DNA from 2 places in the Intrasporangium zincisolvens genome. Region 2 is predicted to be linked to the other one. Evidence: riboswitches for the same ligand, from Rfam matches in the RefSeq annotation. Region 2 holds a riboswitch; the other holds the start of a gene.

Region 1 (4,329 bases), on a different contig from region 2:
AAGACGACGTCGAACGACGCGTCGGCGAAGGGCAGCGAGCGACCGTCGCACTGGACGAACGGGACGTGGGTCGCGGCGTCGGGCGGGAGCCCGGCGTTGACGCGCAGGCCCGTGGCGACCATGCCGGCCGACAGGTCGCTCGCGACGACCCGGGCGCCGCGCCCGGCGAGCCAGCGCGAGCACTGGCCCGAGCCGGCGCCGATCTCGAGGACGTCGCGCCCGGCGGTGTCGCCGAGCAGGCCGGCGTCCTCCTCGCGCAGCCGCTCGGGACCCCAGACGAAGTCGGTGTCACCGAGGAAGGCGCCGTGCTCGGCGTGGTAGCCGGGCGCCTCGGCGTCCCACCACGTGCGGTTGGCCGTCGCGGTCTCGCGCGCGGCGGCCGCACGGCGGGTCGCCTCGGTGGGCACCTGGATGGGTACGGGCGTCGGGGTGTTCTCAGGTGTGCTCACGGCGTCCGTCCCGCCTTTTGACCGGATGCTGACAGCGCCGATAGGATTGCTCGGCGCACACGACTGTGTGCGCTCAATGTTGAACCTGTCCACACGACGTCGGGGCACCGGGCCACGGGCTCGCCGCCACGAGGTCTCCAACGTAACTGTCCACAATCGGAGTTCCTACTACATGACTGCCAACACGGTCGAGAAGACCGCTCCTGAGGTCGCGATCAACGACATCGGTTCTCAGGAAGACATCCTTGCGGCGATCGACGCCACCATCAAGGACTTCAACGACGGCGACATCGTCGAGGGTCGCATCGTCAAGGTCGACCGGGACGAGGTCCTGCTCGACATCGGCTACAAGACCGAGGGTGTCATCCCCTCGCGCGAGCTGAGCATCAAGCACGACGTCGACCCGGGCGAGATCGTCCAGGTCGGTGACGAGGTCGAGGCCCTCGTCCTCCAGAAGGAGGACAAGGAAGGTCGTCTGATCCTGTCCAAGAAGCGCGCCCAGTACGAGCGCGCCTGGGGCACGATCGAGAAGATCAAGGAGGAGGACGGCGTCGTCACCGGCACCGTCATCGAGGTCGTCAAGGGTGGTCTCATCCTCGACATCGGCCTGCGCGGCTTCCTGCCCGCCTCCCTCGTCGAGATGCGCCGTGTCCGCGACCTCCAGCCGTACGTCGGCAAGGAGATCGAGGCCAAGATCATCGAGCTCGACAAGAACCGCAACAACGTGGTCCTGTCGCGCCGCGCGTGGCTCGAGCAGACGCAGTCCGAGGTGCGCACGACGTTCCTCAAGGAGCTCCAGAAGGGCCAGGTCCGTCAGGGCGTCGTGTCCTCCATCGTCAACTTCGGTGCGTTCGTGGACCTCGGCGGCGTCGACGGTCTCGTCCACGTCTCCGAGCTGTCGTGGAAGCACATCGACCACCCGTCCGAGGTCGTCGAGGTCGGCAACGAGGTCACCGTCGAGGTGCTCGACGTCGACATGGACCGCGAGCGTGTCTCCCTGTCGCTCAAGGCGACGCAGGAGGACCCGTGGCAGCACTTCGCCCGGACCCACGCCATCGGCCAGGTCGTCCCGGGCAAGGTCACCAAGCTCGTCCCGTTCGGTGCGTTCGTGCGCGTCGAGGACGGCATCGAGGGCCTCGTGCACATCTCCGAGCTGGCCGAGCGCCACGTGGAGCTGCCGGAGCAGGTCGTCAACGTCGGTGACGAGATCTTCGTCAAGGTCATCGACATCGACCTCGAGCGTCGTCGCATCTCGCTGTCGCTCAAGCAGGCCAACGACCAGGCCGTCGCGGCGTCGGAGTTCGACCCGACCCTCTACGGCATGGCCGCCGAGTACGACGAGCAGGGCAACTACAAGTACCCCGAGGGCTTCGACCCGGAGACGAACGAGTGGCTCGAGGGCTTCGACGCCCAGCGCGAGAAGTGGGAGCGTCAGTACGCCGACGCCCACGCTCGCTGGGAGGCCCACAAGGCCCAGGTCGACGCCGCGACGAAGGCCGACGCCGAGGCTGCGTCCAGCCCGAGCACCTCGACGTCCTACTCGTCCGCGACGGGCGACCAGGGCGGCGACGAGCAGCGCAACGCGCCGGCTCCCGCCGAGGGCACCCTCGCCTCCGACGAGGCGCTCGCGGCTCTCCGTGAGAAGCTGACGGGCAACTGAGCTGACGCTCTGACGCTCTGACGTCGACAGGGCCCCGGACCATCTGGTCCGGGGCCCTGTCGCGTCTCCGGGGACCGGGGGAGTGGTGCCAGGGCGGGCGCCCCGTCTCAGGATTCAAGAAGTCCTCGGCCAATATCCGATGCGCTGAGTAGGAATTATGCCCTTCGCTCGAGGTGGCACGGAGCGCCGAATGTGGCTGCGCGCCAAGGGAACTCGATGAAGGGTCGAGAGTGGTGGCGATGCGCCGCCGGGGGCGGCAGGGGTGGTTCGGGAGGTTTGCGCACCGGGTGGGCCGTCCGTAGTGTCGGTGGCAGGTCAAGAGCTCCAGTGCCAAGCCCCGGCTCGCTGGACAGCAACCCTCCTCCGCGGCGGGGTGCTCCGGGTGAGGACCTGGCCGGCGCCCGACGGGCTCCGGCAAGCGCGGACTCGAGGATCGGGTCCCGGACCCGAGGAGCAGTCATGGCACGGACGACCACCCCGGTGGCCCGTCGTCACGTCGACCTGCTCCGGGTGTCCAGCGCGCTCTGTCGCCGGTGACCCACCGCCCCCGCCGCGTCGGTTGACGACGCCCGGGCGGTGCGCGTCCGGCCGCACGGTGATCCCGTGGGCCCGACGCGGCCGACGCAGACCACCGACCACGCCACCCGTCCCGCACGGGTGCCCCCGCGTCCCCAGGAGAACCCCGTGACCTCCGTGTCCACCGCCTCCGTCCCGCGGACCGCCTCGCCGGCGGCTCCGACACCACCACGAGCGACGCCGTCACCGAGCGCCGTTCCCGACGCCCAGGACGCCCAGGACGCCCACGACGCCCACGACGCCCACGACGCCCACGATGCCGGGACCGGCCTGACCGTCGTCCCGCGGCGCACCCCGTGGACCTGGGTCGGCGTCGCCGCCGTGCTCGTCCTCGTCGCGATGTTCGTCAACGGCTTGGCCACCAACCCGGGCTGGGAGTGGCCGACCTTCGCCGCCTACTTCGCGAGCGAGACCATCGTGCGCGCCCTCGGCACGACGATCCAGCTCACCGTCCTCGGCACCGTGACGGGCTTCGCCCTCGGCGTCGTGCTGGCCGCGATGCGCTTGTCGCACAACGGGTTCCTGCGCTCGGTCGCGTGGACCTACATCTGGGCGTTCCGCTCGATCCCACTCATCGTCCAGCTGCTCTTCTGGTTCAACATCGCCTACCTGTACCAGACGATCTCCTTCGGCCTGCCCTTCGGGCCCTCGTTCGGCAGCGTCTCGACGAACGACCTCTTCGGTGCCCTCGGTGCGGCCGTCCTCGGCCTGGCCCTGCACCAGGCCGCGTACGCCGCGGAGATCATCCGGGGCGGCATCCTGTCGGTCGACGAGGGCCAGCGCGAGGCCGCGGCCGCCCTCGGCATCCCGCGAACGCGACAGTTAACCCGGATCGTCCTGCCGCAGGCGATGCGCTCGATCCTGCCCAACGCCGCCAACGAGGTCATCAGCCTCTTCAAGGGGACCTCGATCGTCTCGGTGCTCGCGATCCCGGAGCTCTTCTACCAGGTGCAGGTCATCTACGGCCGCAACTCCCGGGTCGTGCCGCTGCTGCTCGTGGCGACGGTCTGGTACATCGTCCTGACCACGCTGCTGTCGGTGGGCCAGTACTACGTGGAGCGGTACTTCGCCAAGGGCAGCTCGCGAGCCCTGCCCCCGACGCCGCTGCAGCGCCTGCGGTCGCGGCTCGCCGGCGTCGGCGTCCGGACCACCGACGCCCAGGGGGAGGCCCGATGAGCATCCCCACCGCGACGGCACCACCGGTCGTCGACCTCCGCGACGTCACCAAGTCCTTCGGTGGGCACGTCGTCCTCGACGGCATCGACCTGCGGCTCGAGGAAGGGACCGTCACGGTCGTGCTCGGCCCCTCGGGTTCGGGCAAGTCGACGCTCCTGCGCACCATCAACCACCTCGAGAAGGTGGACCGGGGCCAGGTCCGCGTCAAGGGCGCCCTCATCGGCTACCGCCAGTCGGGTGACCGGATCCACGAGCTGTCGGAACGGGAGATCCTGCGCCAGCGCAGCCGGATCGGGTTCGTCTTCCAGCAGTTCAACCTCTTCGGCCACCTGACCGTCCTCGAGAACGTCGTCGAGGCGCCGGTGTCGGCCCAGGGCCGCCGCCGCTCCGAGGTCGAGGAGGAGGCTCGTCGGCTGCTGGCACGCGTCGGCCTCGCCGACAGGGCCGCCGCCTACCCTCGGCAGCTCT
Region 2 (4,329 bases):
CCAGACGGACCGCTGGCACGCGGGCCTGACCTCGCTGACCACGTGGGTGCGCGAGCAGCCGACGACCGAGCCGCTCGTGCTCGCCGGTGACTTCAACGCCTCGTCCGGTCACCCGGTGTTCCGCCGGCTCGCCGAGGGGCTCGTCGACGCCCAGGTGGCGGCCGGCAACGGCTGGGTGCGCACCTGGCCGTTCGAAGGGCACCGCATCCCGCCCTACGTCGCGCTCGACCACCAGCTGAGCCGGGGCCTCGTCCTCGTCGACGCCGGCCAGGTCGCGTTCAACCGCACCGACCACGCCGCGGTCTGGGCGTCCTACGGCCTTCCCGCCAAGCGCTGATCGCCCGGGGCGGGACTCACCAGGGGCGCTCGACCTCGACGTCGCGGGGGTCGGTGCCCTCGACGGTCCAGCCGGCGGCGGTGCGGGTCCACGTCCGAGACGGGCCCTCGGCGACGAGGCCGGCCACCGCGTCGACGAGGCGCTGCACGCCCTCGGCGGTGCTGCCGAGGCCGACGCTGGCGCGCACGGCGGTCTCCGGACGCTCGCCCCACGGGTCCTCGAGCAGCTCGTCGACGAGCAGGTGGGCGCAGAACTTGCCGTCGCGCACGCCGATGCCGTGCTCGACCGAGAGCACCTGCGACACGAGCGACGGCTCGAAGCCGGCCACGGTGAAGGCGACGACGCCGACGCGGTCGTGGTCGTCGCCGAAGAGCGAGAGCACGTCGACGCCGGGGACGGCCTCGAGACCGCTGCGCAGGCGCTCGAGGAGGGCCTCCTCGTGGGCCTCGATCGCGTCGCGGTGACGCTCGATCGTCGCGCAGGCGGCGGCCAGGGCGATGGCGCCGACGACGTTCGGGCTGCCGCCCTCGTGCCGGGCCGGGCCGGTGGCCCAGACCGTGCCGGACTGGGTGACCGACGCCGTCGCCCCGCCACCGGGCAGGTACGGGGCGCCGGCGTCGAGCCAGTCGCGACGCCCGGCGAGCACGCCGGTGCCGAACGGCGCATAGGTCTTGTGCCCGGAGAAGGCGACCCAGTCGGCGTCCCAGGCCGCGAGGTCGATGCGGCGGTGGGCCGACAGCTGTGCGGCGTCGACGGCGATCCGGGCGCCGTGCTCGTGGGCCAGGCGCGCGAACCGCTCGACCGGCCACACCTCGCCGGTCACGTTCGAGGCCGCGGTGAGCACGACGAGCCGGTGCTTGCCGGGGTGGTCGGCGAGGGCCTCGTCGAGCAGGTCGAGGGCGTCGTCGGTGCCCTGGGGGATCGGAAGGCGCACGGTGCGCGAACGGCCCCACGGCAGCAGCGTCGAGTGGTGCTCGCTGCCGAAGACGAAGACGACCGCGCGGCTCGGCAGGGCGTGGGCCAGGGCCGACCACGAGTCGGTCGTCGTGCGGGTGAAGACGACCTCGTCGTCCTCGCGGGCCCCGACGAACCGGGCGACCTCCTCGCGGGCCTGCTCGTACCAGGCGCTCGTCAGCCGCGAGGCGTACCCGGCGCCGCGGTGCACCGACGAGTACGTCTCGAGGGCGCGGTCGACGGCGTCCTTGACGGTCTGCAGCGCCGGCGTCGACGCGGCGTGATCGAGGTTGGCGTAGGCCACCTCGCCGGCGGTGGTCGGCACGCGCAGACCTGCGCCGAAGACGCGCGGGAGGGCCTCGGCGTCGGCGACGACGTGCAGGGCGCGAGTGCGCACGACGGGGGCGGGCCCGCCGCCACAGAGGGTCGTGGTGCTGGGAAGGGCCGACATGGCAGTGCTCCTCGTGAGTCCTGGGACCCACCGGTGCAGGTCCGCGCTTGCCGACCTCGTCGAAACCAGCCGAGGGCGGCCTGGTCGTCACCCGGAGCACCCCACCGCGGAGGAGGGTTGCTGGCCAGCGAGCCGGGGCTTGTCGCTGACACTCTTGACCTGGCCTCGACGATAGGGGCGCGGTCGCGAGGATGTCCACCTCGCGGTCGACGCGTGTCGCCATCCGAGACGACCTGGGCTCCGGGCCTGCGTCAGCGCCCACCGTGCCGGCCGTGGCGGCCGCGCCGGACCTGGTGGATCTCCGCGAGGAGCGTCAGCCCCGGCTTGTCGTTCATCGATCGCCAGGCGCTGACGCCGGCCGTCCCCATCGCGAGCCCGGCGACGAGATAGGCGGCCGTGGCCCCGGCGTAGGTCAGCGACACCGGCCCGAGGTCCACGGTGCGCGGCAGCGGGAGCAGCGCCTCCGCCCCGGCGGCCAGCAGCGGAGCGACGGCGAGCACCAGGACGAGCACGACGCGGTTCAGCGACTGGACCAGCGCGAAGGTGCGGCCTCGGACCTCGTCCTCGACGGTGAGCCCGAGGAGCGTGTAGCCGACGACCCAGGCCACGCCGATGACGGCGCCGAGAAGGGTGGCGACCGGCAGCGCGACGAGCAGCACCGGGACCAGGGCGAGGACGAGCAGGAGCACTCCGGCACCGACGAGGGCGGCGCCGAAGATGCGCGGTCTCGAGAGCCCGCCGAGCACCCGCGGGCCGGCGACGATCCCGGCCGCCATGCCGGTGAAGACGGCGAGGAAGAGCATGCCGTAGCCCGGTGCGCCCGCCCCCATGTCCTGGACGAAGCGCGTCGCGAGGCCGACCACGAGCCCGCCGGCGCCGAAGGCACCGAGCATCCCGCCGACGAGGCCTCGCACGAAGGGTCGTTGCCTGATCACGAGCAGGCCGTCGGCGACGGTCCGGACGAGCGACTGGCCCGCGAGTCTCTCGCTCGCCCGGCGCGCGGGGAAGGAGATCCGCCAGATGATCCCGGCGCTGAGCAGGAAGGTCGCGCTGTTGGCGTACAGCGCCAGGAAGATGCCCTCGGGGTCGAGCCCGGGCAGGACGGCGTGCAGCGGGGCGCCGAGCAGGGACAGGCCCGAGAAGGCGAGGGCGGCCAGGGGCGCCGTTCCGTAGCTGCCCACGAGACCCAGCTGGTTCGCCAGCTCCAGCCGCTCCCGCGGCACGAGGTTGGGCACGGTGGCGTCCTTGGCCGGGTTCCAGAAGAGGGAGACGCACTCGATGAGCACGATCGCGACGTACATCCACCACAGCGAGCCGGCGACGGGGATGGAGACGAAGAGGCCGAAGCGGAGCAGGTCGCCCACGACCATCGTGAGGCGTCGGTCCAGCCGGTCGGCCACGACTCCCGCGAGCGGGCCGAGGACGACGGCGGGCGCGATGCGCAGGACGAAGACGCCCGAGACGGCGAGGTACTCGCCCACGCCGCCGGTCGCCAGCTCGGCGGCGAGGGCCGCCGTGGCGAGCAGGGCGAGCCAGTCGCCGAAGCTCGAGATGGTGCCGGCCGCGAAGAGGTCGCGGAAGGGCCGGATGCGCAGCAGCTGGCGGAGCGCAGCACGGCCGGGCGGCGTGAGCCCGCCGCCGGACTCGTCTCCCTCGGTCGGGGGTGACCCCGTGCCCACGTCCCCAGAGTAGGAGTCGTCCGCGGGAGGCCTTTCAGGTTCACGGCACTGCCGTCCGGTGCGGATTGGCTCTGGTGCGCGTGTGACGCGTGAGTTCAGCGGTGCGTTGACGTACGGTGCCAGCATGGCGACACGTCCGTCCACCACCCAGCGCACGAGCTCCGCGGCCGCCACGCGCGCCAAGGGCACGTCGTCGCGCCCGGCGGCCGCCCGGTCCACGCGCCCCGCGCAGCGCAAGCCGGCCGCCCCGCGGAAGGGCCAGACCAAGGGCCAGAGCAAGGCCAGGGGTGGCGGGCTGCCGTTCCCCTTCAACGCCGTGCGCAACACGTGGATGGGCGTCTCGCACCTCGCCGGAGGTGCCGTGCGCCGCGTCGGCCACAGCGCCGCAGACCTCGAGCCCGAGCACAAGCGCGACGGCATCGGGTTCGCCCTCATCGCCCTGGCCGTCATCGTCGCGGCCCGCGAGTGGTGGGGCGTCACCGGCTCGTTCGGCGAGGTGGTCCACGCCGTCTTCGCCGGCACGTTCGGACGCGTCGCCTACGCCGTCCCGCTCGTCCTGCTGGCGCTCGGGCTGCGGATGCTCCGCGCGCCCCAGGACGAGGCCGCGACCAACCGGATCATCGTCGGCACCATCGCCCTGACCTTCGCCGCCTGCGGCCTGTCGCACCTGGCCGACGGCATCCCCAACCCGCCCGACGGCGCCGACGGCATGCGCGCGGCGGGCGGCATCATCGGCTTCCTCGCCTCGAGCCCGGTGGCCGCTGCCGTCTCGCCCTACGGCGCCACGGCCCTGCTCGTGCTCCTGGGCGTCTTCGGGCTCCTCGTCATCACCGCGACCCCCGTCAACATGATCCCGACGCGCCTGCGCCAGCTCAAGGCGCTCGTCATCGACCGCGGCGCCCACCCGG

What was found. Region 2 has a riboswitch for S-adenosylmethionine ahead of RY076_RS08015 (aminotransferase class V-fold PLP-dependent enzyme). Riboswitches for the same ligand answer to the same signal wherever they lie in the genome.
Region 1: linked by a shared signal. The riboswitch ahead of RY076_RS23680 (putative leader peptide) and the one ahead of RY076_RS08015 (aminotransferase class V-fold PLP-dependent enzyme) in region 2 are both predicted to bind S-adenosylmethionine.

What each region holds. Positions count from the first base shown of each region.
Region 1 covers NZ_JAWIIL010000006.1:187,183-191,511, reverse strand. Annotated here, with positions in the region: gene RY076_RS16875 (class I SAM-dependent methyltransferase) at 1-413, opposite strand, end outside; gene rpsA (30S ribosomal protein S1) at 622-2,109, shown strand; SAM riboswitch class IV at 2,423-2,536, shown strand; gene RY076_RS23680 (putative leader peptide) at 2,569-2,646, shown strand; gene RY076_RS16865 (amino acid ABC transporter permease) at 2,794-3,861, shown strand; gene RY076_RS16860 (amino acid ABC transporter ATP-binding protein) at 3,858-4,329, shown strand, end outside.
Region 2 covers NZ_JAWIIL010000002.1:795,221-799,549, forward strand. Annotated here, with positions in the region: gene RY076_RS08010 (endonuclease/exonuclease/phosphatase family protein) at 1-337, shown strand, start outside; gene RY076_RS08015 (aminotransferase class V-fold PLP-dependent enzyme) at 354-1,742, opposite strand; SAM riboswitch class IV at 1,781-1,902, opposite strand; gene RY076_RS08020 (MFS transporter) at 1,994-3,421, opposite strand; gene RY076_RS08025 (FtsK/SpoIIIE family DNA translocase) at 3,546-4,329, shown strand, end outside.